2 regions of the Paenibacillus sp. FSL L8-0641 genome follow, and region 2 is predicted to be linked to the other one. Evidence: riboswitches for the same ligand, from Rfam matches in the RefSeq annotation. Region 2 holds a riboswitch; the other holds the start of a gene.
What was found. Region 2 has a riboswitch for S-adenosylmethionine ahead of MKY16_RS19960 (methionine ABC transporter ATP-binding protein). Riboswitches for the same ligand answer to the same signal wherever they lie in the genome.
Positions count from the first base shown of each region.

Region 1: linked by a shared signal. The riboswitch ahead of metA (homoserine O-acetyltransferase MetA) and the one ahead of MKY16_RS19960 (methionine ABC transporter ATP-binding protein) in region 2 are both predicted to bind S-adenosylmethionine.

Region 1 covers NZ_JBBOUW010000001.1:1,696,411-1,707,494, forward strand. The annotation lists gene MKY16_RS07630 (5'-3' exonuclease) at 1-805, shown strand, start outside; gene MKY16_RS07635 (ROK family protein) at 1,028-1,906, shown strand; gene MKY16_RS07640 (HRDC domain-containing protein) at 2,073-3,080, shown strand; gene corA (magnesium/cobalt transporter CorA) at 3,241-4,176, opposite strand; SAM riboswitch class I at 4,729-4,854, shown strand; gene metA (homoserine O-acetyltransferase MetA) at 4,973-5,890, shown strand; gene MKY16_RS07655 (PLP-dependent transferase) at 6,016-7,200, shown strand; gene MKY16_RS07660 (aminotransferase class I/II-fold pyridoxal phosphate-dependent enzyme) at 7,197-8,375, shown strand; gene mqnC (cyclic dehypoxanthinyl futalosine synthase) at 8,808-9,941, shown strand; gene MKY16_RS07670 (YitT family protein) at 10,038-10,901, opposite strand; gene MKY16_RS07675 (cation:proton antiporter) at 10,985-11,084, opposite strand, start outside.
Region 2 covers NZ_JBBOUW010000001.1:4,396,569-4,407,652, forward strand. The annotation lists gene MKY16_RS19905 (sigma-70 family RNA polymerase sigma factor) at 1-769, opposite strand, end outside; gene MKY16_RS19910 (hypothetical protein) at 864-1,229, opposite strand; gene MKY16_RS19915 (hypothetical protein) at 1,491-1,691, shown strand; gene MKY16_RS19920 (HesB/IscA family protein) at 1,841-2,200, opposite strand; gene mqnE (aminofutalosine synthase MqnE) at 2,572-3,678, shown strand; gene MKY16_RS19930 (NAD(P)/FAD-dependent oxidoreductase) at 3,883-4,950, shown strand; gene MKY16_RS19935 (YuzB family protein) at 5,035-5,292, opposite strand; gene MKY16_RS19940 (NifU family protein) at 5,380-5,625, shown strand; gene MKY16_RS19945 (SDR family oxidoreductase) at 5,717-6,481, opposite strand; gene MKY16_RS19950 (MetQ/NlpA family ABC transporter substrate-binding protein) at 6,624-7,466, opposite strand; gene MKY16_RS19955 (methionine ABC transporter permease) at 7,541-8,209, opposite strand; gene MKY16_RS19960 (methionine ABC transporter ATP-binding protein) at 8,206-9,228, opposite strand; SAM riboswitch class I at 9,365-9,504, opposite strand; gene MKY16_RS19965 (Cthe_2314 family HEPN domain-containing protein) at 9,630-10,355, opposite strand; gene MKY16_RS19970 (UbiD family decarboxylase) at 10,407-11,084, opposite strand, start outside.

The sequences.
Region 1 (11,084 bases), 2.7 Mb from region 2:
CCGTCGTACAAAAGCTGGGGTGCCAACGAACGCCATATATGGTTTTATTCGATATTTTTGGGATGCAGTCCAAACGTTTAATCCTACACATGTTATTTGTTGCTGGGATATGGGCGGAACGACATTCCGTGGGGAACATTTTGCTGCGTATAAGGGAAATCGAGCCGACGCACCAGATGATTTGATTCCCCAATTTACATTGATTCGTGAAGTGACGGACAGCCTCGGCATTCCCAACATTGGAGCGGAAGGCTTTGAAGCCGATGATTGTATCGGTACGCTTGCACGCCATTATTCGCAAAATGAGGACATGGATGTAATGATTCTCTCGGGAGATCATGATTTACTTCAATTAGTGGATGATCGGACACGGGTCATTATTATGAAAAAGGGTCACGGCAATTATATGGTATACACCCCGGAGACCCTGCTGACTGAAAAAGGGCTTAAGCCACGCCAAGTGGTGGACCTTAAAGGCCTGATGGGGGATGCAAGCGATAATTATCCAGGAGTACGAGGTATTGGTGAGAAAACGGCACTCAAGCTGGTGCAGGAATACGACTCTATTGAGGGCATTCTGGAGAATCTGGATCAATTAACACCATCGGTCCGCAAAAAAATTGAGAGTGATTTGGATATGCTGCATCTTTCACGCAAACTCGCTGAAATTCACTGTGGTGTACCTGTAGCATGTGCTTTGGATAGTTGTCTGCTGACGTTGGATCACGTGCAAATTGTAGACAAGTTTGAGCAGCTTGAAATGAAAAGCTTGTGTACATTGATGGGTGTCGCAACCGGATCATAATGAAGCTATTAGGCTTGGTACGACAATTTAAGTAAAGTAAGTTATATAGGGATGCTGAGGCTGGATGCGTCAGTGTCCTTATTTGTATACCGTTATGTTAACGGAGTTATATCGTCTTGTGAAGGATTATATACAATTGCGATTAGGGGATTGACCTCAGGTACATTTCAGGTGAATATAGTGGAGAGAGAACCGGATTATCGAAAGGGGACAACAGCAACTATGACAGTATTGGGAGCAATTGAGGCAGGCGGTACCAAATTTGTATGTGGAATTGGCAACGAACGTGGAGAGGTACTGGAACGAGCGAGCTTTCCAACAACCACACCAGCAGAAACAATGGAGAATGTCATCGCATTTTTTGAAGGCAAGGGCATTGAAGCATTGGGCGTAGGCTCGTTCGGGCCGATTGATCCTATCGAAGGTAGTGATACATATGGTTATATTACAACAACGCCAAAGCCACATTGGGGAAATTACAATCTGATTGGTAAACTGAAAGAGCATTTTGATGTGCCTATGGGGTTTGATACGGATGTGAATGGAGCAGCACTTGGTGAGTCTATTTGGGGTGCCGCCAAAGGATTGGACAACTGTCTGTATATCACGATAGGTACAGGCATCGGGGCAGGTGCTTTGGTTGGTGGAAAGCTGATACATGGATTATCTCACCCGGAAATGGGGCATATTCTGGTACGTCGTCACCCAGAAGATACTTACGAGGGGACATGTCCGTATCACGGAGATTGTTTGGAGGGTCTGGCAGCAGGTCCTGCGCTCGAAAAAAGATGGAAGGTTAAAGGACATGAGCTTTCTGTCGATCACCCGGCCTGGGAAATGGAAGCGCACTATCTGGCACAGGCTTTAATGAGCTATGTATTAATCCTGTCCCCGCAAAAAATTATTATGGGCGGGGGGGTAATGAAGCAAGACCAATTGTTCCCGCTCATTCGTACCAAACTACAAGAACTTTTGAACGGATACGTGCAGCATTCGAGTCTGACAACAGATATTGAGCAATATATCGTATCTCCAGGATTGGGTGACAATGCTGGATTGTGTGGTGCTCTGGCATTGGCAAAGGAAAAGCTGAATCATTAGAATTTAGGGTTGACGGCACTCCAAGGTACGGTTATTATATAGGCAACAGTATAGTACGGCTCAAAAAGGGAAGCACCTTTCTTGCGAATACGCAGGATAGGTGCTTTTTTTTGCGTTTTTGTGTTGTGCGGGACTGTCTTTCAACGATATGAGGGAGGAAGAAATCATGGAGATAGTATTTTTAAATCGCTTGTCCAAACGGAATGAACAGGGCTATGAGGACTTTGCTCAGGTATGGATTGGGCAGCATGAAGGGGGATGGAGTGCAGGCTGGAGCACACACCATGTCCCGGATGAAAGTATAGACGACCTTTGGTATGAGGGCAGCTTGTGGCAGGAATTACTGCATGTATACCGTCATGAGCTGGCGCTCAAAATGGCTGAGGGCTACAGGCCCTTAATCCATGGCGTATTTCATGAGCAAGAAGGATCATCAGGGCGAGGACAGACGCTGCAAAAGCTGTATTGCTACAGTGATTTGTATCCACGTGATGAAGTGTATGAGCAATTGACGATGTGGAGACGGCAAAAAGCAGCAACGGAACGAAAAGCACCTTATTTTATCGCTACGAATCGACTGCTTCGGCTCATTAGCGTTTATCTTCCCCATACCGAAGAAGAACTGTTGGAGCTGCCTGGTATGGGTCAGGGTAAGGTGTCGCAATATGGGACGGAGCTATTGGCTATTACGACACAAAATGACCGCACCACGCCATTTCCGTTGAACTGGGTAACAGAGACGCTGGAAGAAGAAGTTTTTTTGTCATGGTTATACAAGCAAAAAGAGAACCAGTACAGGCAGGAGCTGAACAAATTCAGCTTAACTAGAACGATTATTGAGGGCATTTCGGACGGTCTTTCACTGGAGCATATCGGAATGAAGACAGGTTTGCATCGTAGAGAGATGATTGAAGCTGTGGAGCATTTGGATAGAGATGGTATTGATATGGAGAAGCTGATCCACAACGAATTGGTGAATGTATCTGAGGCGGAGCAGGCAGCTATCTGGTCTGCTTATGAAGAGTTGGGGGATACGTTGCTCAAGCCCGTCATGCTGAAAGTGTATGGGGAAGAAAAGGCAACCGAAACAGGACTGGATCAGATTTATGAGCGTCTGCGTCTGATCCGTATACGGTTTCGTCATCAGCAGGTACCCGACCGACATGTTGGATAATATAGAACTGGTTGGATAAAGCTAGGTATTAAAGTATATTCAGGGTCCAACATACTAAAAAGCAGCAGCCAGTTCCTCACAGGACACGGCTGCTGCTTTTTATGACCAAGCTTGAAAATAGAAAAAAGTATCCAATTCGATACTTTTTCCCCTTTTATTTTTAAACCCAGTCTTTCTTACGGAAAATACAGAACATACTGACGCCTAATGCCACCATAATACCAATGACGACAAAATAGCCATAACGTGTATGAAGCTCAGGCATATTATCGAAGTTCATCCCATATATTCCGGTAATGACCGTCAATGGCATAAATACGGTCGTAATTGCTGTAAACACACGCATAATTTCATTGGCACGGTTGGCGATACTGGATTGATAAGCTTCTCGAAGGTTACCCATCAAGTCGCGGTAAGTTTCGAAAGTCTCCGAAATTTTCACAGCATTTTCATAAATGTCGCTAAAATATTTTTGCAATTGATCGTCGATGAGCCGCAAATCCCGCTTGTTCAGGGTATTGATGACTTCTTTTTGCGGGCCCAACACTTTTTTCAGCCACAGAATCTCACTGCGTAAGCCGATGATTTCGTTCAAATGCGACTTTTTCGTATGCATTAGAATATCTTCTTCCAGCTTTTCAATGCGGACCTCAATCCGGTCACCAACCAGAAAATAGTTGTCAACAATTAAGTCGACCAACAGATACATAAAACGGTCAGGCTGGCTGACTTCTTGCTCCCACAGCATAGGCTTGAGGGTACGAAGCTCATTGATTTTCTGCTTGGTCACCGTAATGATAAAATGGCGGCCGAGAAAAATGTTCAAAGCTCGCAAAAATATTTCTTCATCATCAAAACGAATGCTATTTACAACGATAAAATAATGGCTTTCATAAATTTCAATCTTCGGACGCTGTTCTTCTTCACTCAAACAGTCTTCTACTGCAAGATCATGCATGGAAAATAAAGGCTGGAGCACTGCCAAATCATCGACATCGGCATCAATCCAATAAAAACCTTCTGCCGGTGCAGTAAGCGCCATTTCAATTTCTTCGACAGGGGTAAAAACCCCGTTGTTGACCAAACGGATTTTCATATACGTCACTCCTTATGCTCCGCCGTAACGGAAATACGTTTACCTTAAGCATAAGGAATGGACTCAGTTAGCCAGTTAGCCGGTGCGGGTAAGCGTGCACTCTCATCAAAAGCCGGAGGCTTTTGGAGCATGCAGAGCCTGGCGTCCCGTCTTTCGGCAAGCTGAAGTCATTCCTATGCTGTTGTTCAGGGATCGCCGCCTATTCGGACTCGGGTCGCCTTCCATTCCGGATTCACCTCTCAAATGTTCTTTTTTTAGATTGCCACAGTATCGCAGGAAACACTCAAGTCTGCACTACTGCTCCATATTTTTGCCTAATAGCACTTGTATAGTATAACGCTCGGCCTACGGCCTTTCAAGCGCAAAATCATGGGCAAAATCAACAGTAGTGGCAAGAGCTTTAGCGATAGGAGGGATATGATTTAACCTATGGAAAAGGTAGACAAAATGTGAATGCAGGTTACAAATTTGCAAGTCCCATCTTGACGAAGCCCAGCCGATGCATTAAAGTGAACAACAAGAACTTTGTGAACCCAAAATGAATATAGCGAAATCTTATCAAGAGCAGGTGGAGGGACTAGCCCGATGATACCCGGCAACCGGCGATTTTAATCGCACGGTGCTAATTCTTGCAGGACGCGCGCTTTGTACAAAGCGCGTTGCCCTGACAGATGAGAGAGGCGCATATGGATACAAATATGACCTTTCTCTAACCAGAGAAAGGTCTTTTTATTATATGCCCGGCATCTCAACAAGACGATTTTCGCAAAACTTACCTAACAAGGAGTGAGTTTACATGCCGATTAAAATCCCAGACACATTACCTGCTAAGGAAGTGCTGGAGGGCGAAAATATTTTCGTAATGGATGAAAGCTTGGCTTATCATCAGGATATTCGTCCGTTGCGTATCGCCATTTTGAATTTAATGCCTACAAAGGAAACGACGGAAACCCAACTGTTGCGCCTGGTCGGCAATACGCCGCTGCAAGTGGATGTCACGCTGGTGCACATGAAGTCTCATGTATCCAAAAATACATCGCAAGAATATTTGAACATGTTCTATAAAACGTTCGACGAGATCAAGAACAGTCGTTTTGACGGCATGGTCATTACAGGAGCCCCGGTTGAACAGCTTGAGTTTGAGGATGTGAACTACTGGGAGGAAATCCGGCAAATCTTTGAATGGACGAAAACGAATGTAACTTCGACCATGCATATCTGTTGGGCCTCACAGGCAGGCTTATACCATCATTTCGATGTCCCTAAATATGGGCTCGACTACAAATGCTTCGGTGTATTTCCACACACCGTGATAAAACCTAAAGTAAAATTGTTACGCGGCTTTGATGAACTGTTTTATGCCCCTCACTCCAGACATACGGAGGTTCGTCGGGAAGATATTGATCATATCGCCGAATTAGAAGTTTTATCCGAATCCGAGGAAGCTGGAGTGTACCTCGTAGCCACGCTTGACGGTAAACAAATTTTTGTAACTGGGCATTCTGAATATGACCCGCTTTCACTGAAATGGGAATACGACCGCGATGTGGCCAAAGGAATGGATATTGAAGTTCCCAAAAATTATTTCCCAAATGATGATCCTGAGCGCACACCGCCCTCAATCTGGCGGGCGCACGCCAATTTATTATTCTCGAATTGGCTGAACTATTATGTATACCAAGAAACACCTTACGATATCGGGCCCCAGATTTAAAAAAGGGGCTTGTAGTTTACCCTTGTACAGTACCACCTTGCAGTAGCGCAGCAGTATAGTTTTTGACATCCATTTTTGCAGGATTGGTTATAGCACCCACTATGGAAGTGAACAGGAGGATTCATATGAGTGAGAAACAGTGGAAAATCGAAAGCAGATTGGCACAAATCGGCTCAGTAGAGGAGCCAGTAACCGGGGCTGTTAATTACCCGATTTACCAATCTACGGCGTTCCGCCATCCCCGTCTGGGTCAAAGCACAGGATTTGATTACATTCGGACGATCAATCCCACGCGAAAGGTACTGGAAGAGGCTTCTGCTGCACTTGAATCGGGTGATGCAGGCTTTGCATGCAGCTCAGGTATGGCGGCACTGCAAACGGTATTTGCATTGTTTGGACAGGGAGATCATCTCATAGTATCGCTGGACCTGTATGGCGGGACCTATCGTTTGCTGGAGCGTATTCTATCTAAATTTGGTGTAACAGCCAGTTATGTGGATACGAACGATCTTGAAGCACTCGAACGATCATGTCGACCGAATACCAAAGCTGTATTCATAGAAACGCCTACAAATCCGTTAATGATGATTACTGATATTCGAGCGGTGGCTAAATGGGCATCACAACATCAGTTGCTTACCATTGTAGATAATACGCTGCTAACGCCATATTTCCAGCGGCCATTGGAACTGGGCGCGGATATTGTGGTACATAGCGCAACTAAATATTTGGGCGGACACAACGATGTGCTGGCAGGGTTGATCGTAACCAAAGGCAAAGAGCTATCAGCTGAAATTGCATTCCTGCACAATTCCATAGGGGCCGTGCTTTCCCCAAGCGATTGCTACCAGTTAATGAAGGGCATGAAGACGTTAGCGCTGCGTATGGACCGACACGAGCATAATGCAACAGTGCTGTCTAACTATTTACTGACGCATCCGGCTGTGGCGGAAGTATTTTATCCAGCTCTAGAAGGCCATCCAGGTCGTGAGATTCAAAATAAACAATCCAGCGGAAATACGGGTATCTTTTCCTTTAAAGTAAAGGATGCTCGTTATGTGGAACCTTTGCTTCGTCACATTAAGCTCATTGCGTTTGCGGAAAGTCTCGGCGGTGTGGAATCGTTAATGACCTATCCCGCTGTGCAGACACATGCGGACATACCAGCAGAAATTCGGGATGCAGTCGGGGTAGATGACAGGCTGTTGCGTTTCTCCGTAGGCATTGAGCATACAGACGACCTAATTGAAGATTTACGTTCGGCGTTGGAAGCGGCACGTCAAGAAGTAGAAGGAGGAGAGCTGCAATGATAGAGGATGCGAGGAGGATCGGGCAGGATCTGAACAAAGAGCGGAAGTTCGCTACCAAGCTGCTGCATTTTGGCTCTGAAATTGACAGCGTTACGGGGGCATCGAGCGTCCCGATCTATCAAGCTTCTACCTTCCACCATCACGATATTTTTAATCCTCCACAGCATGACTATAGCCGTTCAGGTAATCCGACACGACAAGCTTTGGAGGATTACATCGCCTTATTAGAAGGAGGAGCCAGCGGTTTTGCCTTTGCATCAGGTATGGCGGCCATCTCTACTACATTTATGCTCTTGTCTGCTGGAGATCATGTCATTGTTTCCGAGGACGTATATGGAGGAACATATCGACTGCTGACCTCCATTTTGAAACGGATGAATATCGAAACGACCTTCGTCGACATGACGGACCTCAACCTTGTGAAAGATGCGTTGCAGGAGAATACAAGGGCTGTATATATGGAAACTCCGTCCAATCCGACACTCAAAATTACCGATGTGGCAGGAATAACTTCTTGGGCACAGGACAACGGGCTTTTAACGTTATTGGATAATACTTTTATGACACCTTATTATCAACGTCCGATTGAGCAGGGAGTTGATATTGTATTGCACAGTGCGACCAAGTTTCTGGGCGGACACAGCGATGTGCTGGCAGGACTTGCGGTAGCACGTACCGAATCGTTGGGAAGACAAATCAAGCAGCTCCAAAATGGACTGGGTACCGTGTTGGCTCCGCAGGAGTCATGGTTGCTCATGCGCGGTATGAAGACACTGGAGGCTCGTATGGCTCACAGCGAAAAGAGCGCAGCGAAGCTCGCTAACTGGCTGAACGAGCGCAACGACATTGAGGCGGTATACTACCCGGGTCTGGAGAATCATCCAGGGCGTGAAGTTCATGAGCGCCAATCCAGCGGTTATGGTGCAGTGATATCTTTTGATGTGGGTTCTGGTGAGCGTGCAAAAGAAGTCCTCAGTCGCGTACGTATTCCAATTGTAGCGGTGAGTCTGGGAGCTGTGGAAAGCATCTTGTCGTATCCGGCGATGATGTCACATGCGGCTATGCCCCATAGTGTACGATTGGAGCGCGGGATTACGAACGGACTACTCCGTTTCTCCGTAGGTTTGGAGGATATTGACGACCTGATCAGTGATCTGGATGAGGCGCTGCGCTAGAGCGTTAGCACATCCGCAGCATCTTTGTCGTTTTCACGCTGAGAGCAAATATGTACAGTACTAAACAGCAAGTTTCCAGTATTTCAGGAGGCTTGCTGTTTTCTATAAAATAACATGAACGACAGTGTGAAAAAAGACACTTTTCAGTTCTGTTTTCTTATTTTTTGGCTATATGCAACGTTGAGATAAGCTTGGCAGTTGCCTGTTTTCCTAGGTGAAAAGCAGAAAGAAGCGGGAATAAGTATGGTTCCTTACCTAAAGATATGTTAGTATTATCATTAGGTTTTACTATGCTAAATAGCACAGACAACATACAAGGCTAGTCATGAACATACATTACGGCAGGGTTCGAACGCAGGTTTGTGAAAGCATTCTCGTTCATAAGTCCTGTCGTTCATTTCGTCGCCCTGTGACAGCGAAGGAGGATACACCATGAGTGTAATCGACCATATTTTAGATAAAGCCCTACGCGGCGAACGCCTGAATTTAGAGGATACCGTTGCTTTGTTCGAATCAGACGAGGTAGAAAAAATCGGTCATGCGGCGAATAAAGTCATGAATCGCATGCATCCCGATCCCGTTAAAACCTTCGTTATCGGACGAAATATTAACTATACAAACGTGTGTGACGTATACTGTCGCTTCTGCGCTTTTTATCGTAGACCAGGTTCTGATGAAGGTTATGTTTTGCCGGATGAGGTGATCTTTCAGAAGATCAAGGAAACGCAGGAAGTAGGTGGCACCGAAATTCTAATGCAAGGCGGTGTGAACCCGAATCTGCCGTTCAGTTATTATACCGATTTGCTGAAAGGTATCAAGGAGCGTTTTCCCGATATTACGATGCACTCCTTCTCGCCAGCTGAAATTCACAAAATGAAGGAGAAATCTGGTCTTTCTATGGAAGAAACAATCCGCGCCATTCATGAAGCTGGATTGGATTCGCTTCCGGGCGGAGGTGGAGAAATTTTGGATGACCGCACACGCCGCAAAATTAGCCGTCTCAAAGGCTCTTGGCGTGATTGGATGGATGTCATGCAAACGGCTCATAAGGTTGGGATGAACACGACTGCTACGATGGTTATTGGCTTTGGCGAGTTGATGGAGGAGCGTGCGCTGCATTTGTTGCGTGTTCGTGATGCTCAGGACGAATGCATTGAAAACAAATATAATTCTGAAGGATTTTTGGCCTTTATTCCTTGGACCTTCCAGCCAGACAATACCAACCTGAAGAAGGAACGTCAGACGCCGGAGGAATATCTGAAGACCGTTGCGATCAGTCGTCTTGTATTGGATAACATCAAGCATATTCAATCCTCATGGGTAACTATGGGACCTGAAATCGGTAAAAAATCGTTGTACTACGGTTGCGATGATTTTGGTAGCACCATGATTGAGGAAAACGTAGTTTCCGCTGCAGGCGCAACGTATAAGGTTAACATTGAATCCATTTTACAGTTGATCCGCGAGACGGGTCACATTCCGGCACAGCGTAATACCCGTTATGATATTATTCGTACTTTTGACAGTGCCAGCAGTATTGAACATGATTTTATCATGCAGAATTAATATCCGTTAATATAGTGTTCATTACAAAACGCCTATCTGTACTAATCGTTATACATAGATTAGTGCAGATAAGCGTTTTTTTGATGTGTTACTTTGCTATGCTTTCCATCGTTTCATATACATGATCTCAGCTTGCGGGTCTGCCATTTGGATGACTGCCTTAAAGCGCTGCAAATCCAACAGATGAACGCTGTAAACGATGACCATTTGTTCTTTTTTATCCTCAGATTCGCTTTTGATCTTGCCCTCTATCTGGGCAGAGCCTTCAACAGGCGTGCTGTGTATACGCAACCTGCGATATATAGCATCCTCGACGGTTGGCTGCTTCTTGCTGACAACACAAACCATACGCGTCAGACCGGTAAACATCAGCCGGGTCGTTTCGTAGGCGGCGAGGCAGGATAAGGCTGAATATAGAGCTGGCTCCCAGCCTAGCACAAAGCCAGCTGTAATGAGCAGCAGACCGTTACATAGCATAACAATCTGTATTAACGGAATCTTGCGGTGTGTTAGCAACAATGTGGATGGACGGCCATCGCCTGGTTCGTTAAGTCCTAGTGAATCAAGCAGACCACCGTGACGAGCTGCCAGCCCTGCGCCAAGACCGATACAGATTCCGCCGCCCAAAGCACATACGACCGCATGGCCGCTCACTGCCGGAAAAGGCGAAAGAATGATGGCTGAGCCTGAAAAGGCGAACAAGCCGGGTAGTGCACGGAGCAGCATGGGTTTGTGAGTGGATAATGAATACAGCAGCATGAGTGGCAAGTTCAAAACGAATAGCAATAACCCAAAATGCTCTTGTGTATAAAGCGACATGAGTCTGGAGATCCCCGTGACGCCTCCAGCGATCATATCATGCGGATGCAAAAACAATTCCAGACCGACGGATGCCGTAATTCCGCCAATCACCGTATAAAAGACAGGGAACCTGCTCGCATCTTCTGAAGCGGGCTTCACAAGCCGCCTCATAGAGTTTCGGCATGTTTAATAGCGTGCGGCATAGCCTTCCCTCCTATGGATTGTCGTATCCAGCTTTACAGTTACGCCGAGTTACTTTCTTCTTTTCGTAGGCGGGGGTCCTTGAACTTGAATATTTTGTTTAACATATTAAAAATAGGTTTTGACTGCTTTGTGAGAAGT
Region 2 (11,084 bases):
CACAACCCGTAATATATTCGCTGGTCGGAATACCCATCGATTCTTCTAGGACCCTGGCCCGCAATGCCCGTTCTTCCGCCCCCGCTGGATTTAAAAATATCGGTCCTGCCGGATATACCTCTCTCCATACAAGCACATCACCCTGTACAACACCCTGCTTCAACATCTCGCCTACAACATCACCGTTAACAATATGTAGCATGTTTTGCCCTCCCTCATACAAATGATTGAACACAGAAACGAGATCAGCTACCGGGAGTGTACCTTTCAGCTTTCGGCGAGCATCGTGCAACCGCTTCTTAAGCGTCGGGACCGGAGTGCCCAGATAATCGGAAATTTCCTGAAGAGAATAGCCGTAAAAATAAAACAGCCGCAGAGGCACGCGCAGCTTGGCAGACAGTGCCTTCACCGATTGTTGCAGAACTTGGCTCTCCTCCCTACGCTCCGCAATTTCTGCTACACCCGGTACTCCTCCCGATATCTGCATAGCCTCATCCAGAGGAAGCATCGAATGATGCTTGCGCCGCAGCATTCGCTGGCACTGTCTTACGACAATGGTCTTGAACCAGCCTGGAAAAGCGGACGCGTTCTGCAGCTTCTCCAGATTCTGATAAGCTTCTATGAGCGCATCCTGCACGGCATCTTCCGCGAGATGAACATCCTTCAGCATGTCATAGGACACCGCATAGGCCATCCCGCGAAAATGCAGCATTAGCTGCCCGAACGCTTCTTCATCCCCCTGCCGTGCCTTTTCAACCCACTCCTTCATACATCCCTAGCCTCTTTTCTCTCGTGTTCTTAGTCTTAAGTGCCAACTCCGTGGAGGAAGGTTACAAATCAGCTAGTTTCTCAACAGAAATATATCATCCTTTATTTTTTACGAGGTTAAGTTCAATATGACTTCGACCATGTAGCCATAGCAGTTCGTCCAGTAAAAACGTCAATCCATCCTTACTACGCAAACGCTCGATCAGTTCTGTAACGACTTCCATAATCCCACGCTGTACATTCTTCGCTAGTTGGAGGCCCCCACTTTCCCCATCCACATAAAGATGTGGATGGTCCGGTTGTTCTACCTTTCTTACATGTCGCAGACACAGTATCCCATGTTCAAGATAAAAGAAATAACTACGATCATACAGAACTCCCTCAAATAATTCATACATATGAGGATCATCATCAAGTCCATATGTCATGGTAGCCATTTTTAAACTAACTGGATTGCTCATATATTCTTTCACTCCCTCAGAATTTAAATTGTAAGTTCCTATACTGAAATTCTAGTGAAGTAAAACTCTAATTAAAATAATGTGAATTTTTTATTTGATAAGTCCTGAATGTTTGTATGCAATACTGTAATTTATGTATAAGAAGTCGTTCATTAAATACATTCGCAATATGGTATATATACCAAGTTAACTTCTATTTTGTTAATGAGGTACTTATACTATATGTTTTGAATTCTTATAATCAAATTGGAGAGTGATACAATGAATTTTATAAAATCTATTTATACAAAACAAAACGTAAATAGCTCAGTACTCTTTTTTGCATTTTTAGTTTTATATAGTGTTTTTTCTAAGATTGAAATTAAACCCGTAGCTCTTTTGCTTTTTACAGTTGCATTTGCCTTTTTTAATGCCCTGAGTAAATTTGTCCAATCCACACGTAGTGATAATGATCCTAAGTAAGTAATCTCTACATATTAAAAAAGACCTCCAGGACGAATATAGTACGTGACTATACCGTTCTGGAGGTCTTGATTTACATTTTCGAATTGTTAACACCCCATCATGCAGGTTTGCAGACAATTCATTTCATTGTACCCTTTTAAACTACCTTAACAAGGCTCTTCGTTCGGTTTCCCGGCATCTGTAGCTGTACGGAAGCTTGAACCGCAGCCGCATGTAGCTACGGCATTCGGGTTATGAATCGTGAAGCCGCCTGACATACCGGACTCTTCAAAGTCGATTTCCAGACCGTCCAGGTAGCGGATGCTTTCCTTTTCCACTACAATCTTCATATCCTGTACGTTCATATATATATCCTGATCCGTCTCGTTGTCGTCAAAGCCCATGGCATACGAAAATCCGGTACATCCACCTGGCGTAACACCCAGACGTAAAAACATATTCGGCGTTTCCTGCTGCTCCAGCATATCCTTCAAACGCTCAGCAGCGGAATCGGTGATGTTAATCATAGCTCCATCCTCCTCTTTTACTTCATGTTCTCCTTCAGTATACTCCACTATTTGCAGGTGCTCAAGTCATGGAATGTCCTTCCCTTACAGGCTTCAAGACCTGTTTTTCTATTCGTTTGTATTGAACACCGGTGGTGTGAGGTTTATAATAGGTGAAGAGTGTGTAAAAGAAACTGTCGGAAATTTGTCATTTCAAAGGCGATATTTTGAGATATTCATCATTGTAGCCTGGCATTGTAACATTTTTCACATATCGTATATCCGCGCTGCCGGATTTTACCGACGGAACGGGACATCCTGTGCGCATCAAGCGCTTGTGCCGCTGATTTGGCGGACAGCCTCGCACAGAGCAACTTGAAGGAGGAATAGGCATGTCCACATTAGTTACACCTTTTACAGACCGCAGAATGGCGGAAATTGTAGAAAAGGTACAGAACGGGATTCGTTTGAACCTCGAAGATGGTATATATTTGTATGAAACTGACGATATCCTCACACTGGGTCAGTTGGCTAACGAAGCTAATTTACGCAAGAACGGAAAAAAGGTTTATTTTATCGAAAACATGAGCCTGTACTTCACCAATGTATGCGAAGCGCGCTGCGCGTTCTGCAATTTCCGCAAGGATCAGGGGGAGGACGGCTCTTATACGTTGTCCGGGCAGGAAATGATTGATTATGTAGAGCAACACATCCATCCGGGGGTAAGAGAATTTCATATCGTCGGTGGTCATAATAATCATGTGCCTTTCCAATACTATGTAGACTCATTGAAGGCGCTGAATGAAAAATATCCCCACGTTACACTGAAAGCCTACACAGCAGCGGAAATTGACTTTTTCACACGCATAAGCGGCTTGAGTATTAAAGAAGTGCTTGAGGAGCTGCAAAAGGCTGGACTTCAATCCCTGACTGGTGGTGGCGCAGAAATCTTGTCCGACGAATATCGCAAGAAGATGCGTGTTACCAAAGCCAACGTGGACCGCTATCTCGAAGTACATCGCACGGCCCACAATCTCGGCATGAAAACTCATACGACTATGCTGTACGGTTCGGTCGAATCGTATCAGGATCGTATTGAACATATGCTGCAAATTCGCGAATTGCAGGACGAAACGAACGGATTTATGGTATTTATTCCACTGTCCATGCAGCCGAAAAGCAAAAACGCCAACATTATGCGTCGTAACTCCGCTTACGAAGATCTCAAAACCATTGCGATCAGCCGCCTGATGCTGGACAATATCGACCATGTCAAAGCTTACTTCATTAATATTGGCCCGCAATTGACGCAGGTCGCTCTCACCTTTGGCGCATCAGACGTCCATGGCACGATTGTGCGCGAGCAGATCAGCCATGCCGCAGGTGCGTTGACCCCTGCCGGATTGACCCGTAAAGAGCTGATCTGGCTGGTCAAAGGTGCAGGACGCATACCTGTAGAACGAGACACCTTCTATAACGAAATCGAAGTTTTCGAATAAATGTAATATCGGATTCAGATTTCCCGCGAGCATATCATCCCCATTACTCACATCATGCAGCATCATGCTGCCCCGGAATACGCTGGTCTGTCTGCCACAGGCAGGCCCGATTCTCGGGTTTTATAACAACAAAAACTTGTGTTAGATCGACGAGACACCAGACCATTTGCCGGGGACACGGTAGCGAAAGGAAGGCGGATTTTGATGAAAAATTTCGTTATTCTGGGGGGCGGCTATGGCGGCCTTACCATTGCCAAAGAATTGCTGGATAAACACATTCCCGACGATGTTCAAGTTATTTTAGTGGATCGAATGCCCTTTCAGGGCTTGAAAACAGAGTACTATGCCCTCGCAGCAGGTACGGTTTCTGATTTTGATTTGCGGGTGCATTTTCCAGATGAGCAACGTCTTATTCGCAAATACGGAGAGGTCACCTCGATGGATCTGGAGAATAAAATGGTCCATTTTCAAGACGGTGAACCCTTGCCCTATGATCAGCTTGTCATTGCGTTGGGTTGTACCGACCGCTTTCACAATACACCGGGGGCTGAAGAACACAGCTGTACGATCCAGTCGTTTAACCATACCCGCCAAACCTATCTGCGCTTGAACGAAATCAAGCCATATGGACATGTCCATATTGTAGGCGGCGGTCTTAGCGGTGTTGAGATTGCAGCGGAGTTACGTGAAAGCCGCACGGATTTGAATATTACCATTATGGATCGGGGCGAGCGGGTGCTGTCAGCATTCCCGCAACGTTTGTCTGCCTATGTACATGCTTGGTTCAAGGAGCATCAGGTTAATGCCCTGAACCATGTTGCGGTTTCTCGTATTGAGCCGGGGGCTATTTATAACCGTGACGAGCAAATTGTAACGGATGCAGTGGTATGGACGGCCGGGATTCAGCCAGTAAAAATCGTGCAGGATTTAGCTGTCCCTAAAGACCCTCAGGGTCGTATCGTGCTCAACGATTACTACCAAATACCAGATCATCCAGAGGTATATGTGGTCGGAGACTGTGCGAGCCTTCCCTACTCTCCAAGCGCTCAGGCAGCAGAGGTGCAAGGGGAACAAATCGCACATATTGTACGTGATCTATGGAAAGGTCAAACGCCTCACCCGCATCCTTTAAAGCTGCGCGGTACATTAGGCGCACTTGGCAAGAAGGCCGGGTTCGGCTATGGCTTTATGGGCAGCACTTCATTGCGCGGCCGTGTACCACGCCTGCTTAAAAGCGGTGTGCTCTGGAAGTCCAAACGCCATTTTGGCTGATCATGCTAAACAAACAAAGAAGACCCGCTCCCAAAGCAGGTCTTCTTTGTATATTGCGTGTATGGGCTAACAGAGCATTATATTTCAATCCAAGTCTAGGTTATCCCATGCTTCAGCTTCCTTAATTTTGTTCATAATCACTTCGTACAGAAGCTCTGCTGAATCTGCGGATACAATCTCACCATTGACCATCGCATAGGGTTCCGCGTTACACTGACCGCAATTGCTTAGGCAGCCGTATTCAATCACATCATAATCTGGATTCTGTTCCAGCTTGGACATGATTTCATCAGTGCCCCAATGCATATTACTGGTGCAAAACTCAATAATAGGTCTTAACATTTTTTCACCTGCTTTGGATGACGGGCATTTTAATTTGGCCCGCTTTGTAATATAATAATAAAGGTATAGGAAAGGAGTTGAATTCTAATGAGCGAAACACAAAGCGTTCAAATGTATGATGAAGTAGCAGATGTACTGGATAAGCTCCGTCCGTTCCTGCAACGCGATGGCGGCGACGTTGAGCTGGTTGACGTAGAAGACGGCATCGTTAAGCTGAAGCTGGTAGGCGCTTGCGGCAGTTGCCCAAGTTCCACAATCACGCTGAAAGCAGGGATTGAACGCGCTCTTCTCGAAGAAGTCGACGGCGTCCAAGAAGTGGTACAAGTATTCTAATGCTTGATGCATAAGATCATGAGAGTCTTGACTTCGGTAACGAAGCTCAAGACTCTTTTTTGTGTTACAGCGTCTGAGGGATCACTCAAGCTTATATGGTTGGCCGAATGGGGTCCAATCCTCCCGATACATCCATAATATTGCCTGTTATAAAATCCGAATGCTCCTCACACAAATAGGCGATCACTCGCGCAATGTCCTCTCCGCTCCCCGGACGCCCACGCGGTGTCTCTTTATCCTGCATGCCGATGACATCGGCGATTGACATTTCCTTATTTGCTCCTCGAATATCCCCTGGACAGATCATATTGACCGTGATGCCATAAGGAGCCTCCTCCACAGCCAGTGACTTCGTAAAAGACACCAGCCCCACCTTGGCGGCTGCGTAGACGGCGCGATGCGGCCAAGCCCTCGCTTCTCCAGCATGACCAAAGCCAAAATGAATAATACGTCCCCATTGCTGGCTACGCATGTGAGGCAATACCAAATGGTCCAGCAACATGGTACCGACCAGATTCCCTTGTATCATGGTATGAATCTCAGCTACACTGTAATCCGCAAACAGGCGGCGTTCCCGGATGAACGGTCCAGCATTGTTCACCATAATATCGACTCCGCCTAGCCGATCCTGGACTTCACCAATCAGCCTCGTGATATCTTTCTGAACAGTGATATCCCCTTGTAAAGACAGGCAGCGTACTCCCTTAGACTCAATCACCCGCTTAAGCGCTTCGGCTTCTGCTTGGCTATGCACATAATTCAGCGCAATATTACAGCCTTCATTCGCCAGACGCAGAGCGGTCGTTTTACCTAAACCTTTGGCACTACCCGTTATGAATGCGACTTTATCTCTCAACAATTTTCCTCCTGTTCACAGAGAACGGTCACCCCCAAGTATAAAATATTTAAGCTTCCCCTACAACTCTATCCAAAAGAAACCCCAGTCCTCTTGTTCAAGAGAATCTGGGGTTTGCGTGCAATGTGTTCTCGTTCCCTACTTAAAATGCCGGGATAATTGCGCCTTGGTATTTATCTTCAATGAATTTTTTAGTTTCTGGGGATTGCAAAGCTTTAAGCAGCTTCTGAATCGCTTCAGAATCTTTATTATCAGGACGAGCTACCAGAACGTTAGCATATGGAGAATCTTTATCTTCCAGTGCCAGTGCATCCTTCGTCGGGTTCAGCTTAGCTTCCAGAGCGTAGTTCGTGTTGATCAACGCAATGTCCACTTCAGGCAACTGACGTGGCAGCATAGCCGCTTCCAGCTCCTTGAATTTCAGGTTTTTCTTGTTTTCAGTAATATCTTTTACCGTAGCTTCAATGTTGCTTGCGTCTTTCAGCTTGATCAGACCTTGTTTTTCCAACAACAACAATGCACGGCCTCCGTTTGTTGCATCGTTCGGAATGGCTACCGTTGCGCCATCTGGGAGTTCATCAAGCTTTTTATATTTTTGGGAGTAGATGCCGAAAGGCTCCAGGTGAACCGCGCCCACAGAAACCAAATTCATTTTGCGCTCTTTGTTCATCACATCCAAGTAAGGTACATGTTGATAGAAGTTAGCATCCAACTGCTTGTCAAACAATTGAACGTTCGGCTGTACATAGTCGTTAAACTGAACGACTTGGAGACGAACCCCTTCTTTTTCCAACTGAGGTTTGATTGCTTCCAAAATTTCCGCATGCGGCACAGGAGAAGCTCCAACTTTCAGCTCCACTTCACGTGGTGATCCGCCTGTATTTTCGGCCGCATTGTTTGTATCCGATGTTGTGCTCTTTGTGCCGCAAGCAGCCAGCACCGCAATTAATGTCAAGCTTAATACAGCCAATACCCATTTCTTCATGTTATTACCCCTCCAATAATTTGTAATATTCAGGAGCAGACGTCCTGATCAATAAGGATATCTATATGTTTTCCCTATTTTCGAGTATAATGCCGCACGAGACGGTCTCCCGCCATTTGCAGCAATTGAACCAATACGACCATCAGCACGACCGCAACGATCATTACAGCCGTTTCATAACGATAATAGCCGTAGTTGATAGCCAGTGTACCCAGTCCACCGCCCCCGATCATCCCGGACATTGCCGTGTAGGATACGAGTGTAACGACGGTAATGGTTAATGCGGCTAGCAGTCCCGGAAGTGCCTCACGTAACAGCACACGCCGGATAATTTGTCCTGTCGAGGCCCCCATTGCTTGTGCGGCTTCAATGACACCCTTGTCCACTTCACGCAGAGACGTTTCGACAAGACGTGCGAAGAATGGGGCAGCCCCGATAACCAATGGTGGGATGGTTCCCAACACCCCGGTCGAGGTACCTACCAGCGATCGTGTAAAAGGAATAAGTGCAACAATCAAAATGATAAATGGCACGGAACGTAAAATGTTAACGATGAATGATAATACAATGTATATCACCTTCATCAGAGTCAACGAGGAGCGGCTCGCCAGAAACAATAATATGCCGAGCGGCAAACCAATAATGAGGGTGAACAATGCGGATGCACCGAGCATCTGAAGGGTTTCCAGCGTAGAATTCCCTAGCTCTTCCCAACTCACTTGTGAAAAATCAAGTTCGCTCATTGTCCGATCACCTCCACATCAAGTCCTTGCCCAGACACTTCGCGCAGCGTATGCTCTATATCCTCATGATTCCCTTCAAAACGAACGATTAGCTGACCATAGGGTACATTTTTAATCGTAGATATGGTTCCCTGCAAGATCGCAAAATCAACCCCAGTGCTTCGAGCCGTACGCGACAGAATCGCATCATATGTTTTGCTGCCCAAGAAGGAGATACGTACCACCTGCGCCGACTCGCCCTCACCTGCTGCCGCAATCGCTGCTTGCAACTCCTCGGGATGTTCTGACTCCCGCTGGATAAAGTCCTTGGTTACCTGGTGCTGCGGCTTCAAAAATACTTCCGCCACCGGACCTTGCTCCACGATGTCGCCCTGATGAATGACGCCAACTTTATCACAAATGCTTTGAATGACATGCATTTCATGTGTAATCAACACGATGGTTAAATTAAAACGCTGATTAATATCCAGCAGCAATTTCAGGATAGACCCCGTCGTCTGCGGATCAAGCGCCGAAGTCGCTTCGTCACACAGCAATACATGAGGATCACTAGCCAGCGCCCGTGCAATTCCTACCCGTTGCTTCTGTCCACCTGAGAGCTGTGACGGATATTTTCCACTGTGTTCTTCGAGACCCACCAGTTCCAGCAGTTCACGAACCTTCTTGTCCAACTTCTGCTTGGGCGTGTTTACCAGCCGCAACGGAAATGCAATATTGTCATATACCGTCGCCGAAGACAACAAATTAAAATGCTGAAAAATCATTCCGATTTTTCGGCGCTGCATTTGTAACTGGGATTGACTCACAGTAGTGAGGTTTACCCCGTCTACCCATACTTCACCTGAAGTAGGGCGTTCCAATAAATTAATACAGCGGATCAATGTACTTTTCCCTGCCCCGGAGTGACCAATCACTCCGAATATTTCTCCACGCTGTATAGAAAGATTCAACCCAGACAGCGCATTAACGCGTCGGTTGCCTTTGCCATAATGCTTGGTTAACTGCTTAAGCTCTATCAACGTGCTGCGACCCCCTTCACTTCTTCCTTACCCTTTTTACCAGTTGTCATCTCTCAGGATTGTATAAAATCGCTATTTATTTATACAAAAAAGAGCCCCTTTCACAGAATGAAAAGGGCCCCACCTTGCGATCCTTTTCTCATCTGCCAAAATCGCTATAACTCTAGCGGTTTTGTAGGAATTAGCACCATCATGTTCCCTCCCAGTGTATTACACCGGGAAAGAACGGGTTGCCGGGCTTCATCGGGCCAGTCCCTCCACCTCTCTGGATAAGAAAAATATGTTAAACTCCAGCTTTAGCTGTCCGTTAAGTTTATATAAAAAAACATAATTCAAGCATTTTTCTGAAACTAGGTTTCAGTATAGATAGTTTACATTGCTTTGTCAAAGGATATTTTCTATCATATTTTTGGGCGTACTGCCCGGTTCTCCCATTGTTTCGCAGTATAAGTAAAGGCGATTGACAACGACCGACACACCATTTCCAAGCCCTGCTGCAAATCTTCCAAATGGTGATCGAGGTCCTCCAATTGGATTTTTCCATACAAAGCTCGGTGTCGTTGCCAGAGATCATCCTGCATTTCCGTATTCATATAGTGTATCTCCGTATTCCGCCGCTTACGCAGCCGATTGATGGCATCGTTGTATGTATCCTTGATATCATTTAAATTATCGGTCAATACAGGATGCATTTTGAGATACTTGAGTTGCCGCAACACGGTAAAATACGAATAATGCGCCTTATACTGCCCTGTTTTTAAATCATACAGATCATTCAGCCAGTTGCCCAGCTTATCCAAAATGGAAAATACCCTCACAAACCCATCTTTATAAAAGAAAACATACAATGCATAGTCGGATTTTTCATCCTCACTCATATCTTCAGCATATCCGGCTTTCACTTTCATACGGAAAAAGGCGGCAGCATGATGGCTCTGCTCCAGTTCATCCAGAGATGACATTAGACCGCGTGTCAAAATATCCGCCTTCCGAAAATCGTGGGTCGGATCTCCACCAGCCTGAATTTGCCGTTCCAGCAGGTTCAACATATCTGACATGCTATTCATGGCATCTAGCAGGATGCCCTTGTTCACACGCGGCGGCTCACCCAGTAGCTTGCGTATCATGCTTACGCCTCCTTATAAATATAAAATCCGGCTGTAGGTTTAATTAGGGCGTCAAGCGAAATAACTTGTCCATCGTTGATCTACAAGCTTAACAATATCCTCACGCGGTAACACCTCATCCGGATACCCCGGCTTCATACGCGCATCCACTACAATCGGCAGCTTATAGTTCAGATGATGCAAACGCACTTCGCTGTCCGCGTACATATCCGTAGCCGGGTTAAAGCGAGTGAATACCGTCCACAGGAACGAGGCTTGAGAGCGAACGACTTCCTTGGCATCGTCCACAATGAAAACGAGCGGCCACTCTTGCTCACCCGCAGCTAATCGCTCCAATACACGCGCAGCGAGTTCAGGCTCCTGCTCAAAGGAAGAGCCGGACACAACGAGGCACCCTCCGCAATAGGGCTCAATTTCACGAATTCCCGGCAGATCGCCTCCCTCATAAGCACGAGGCAATTCACGTACAGGCTCACCTATTCCCATCAGGATCGCCTTACTGCCATGATTCAGCTTGCGGCCTGTGTAATCGAGTGTATCGTGTGACGTGTGATTGAAAATAAATAAATCCCTTGCTGGATTAAATCGCTCCAGAATGGTTTCTAACAGCAGGTTAAAGTCAGATAAATCAATGACTCGATCTGTCAGCATCAGGAACTTGGTCAATGACAATTGACCTTGACCCAAAATGGTAAAACCGGATACAAGCGCTTCACGGGAGTAGCTTTC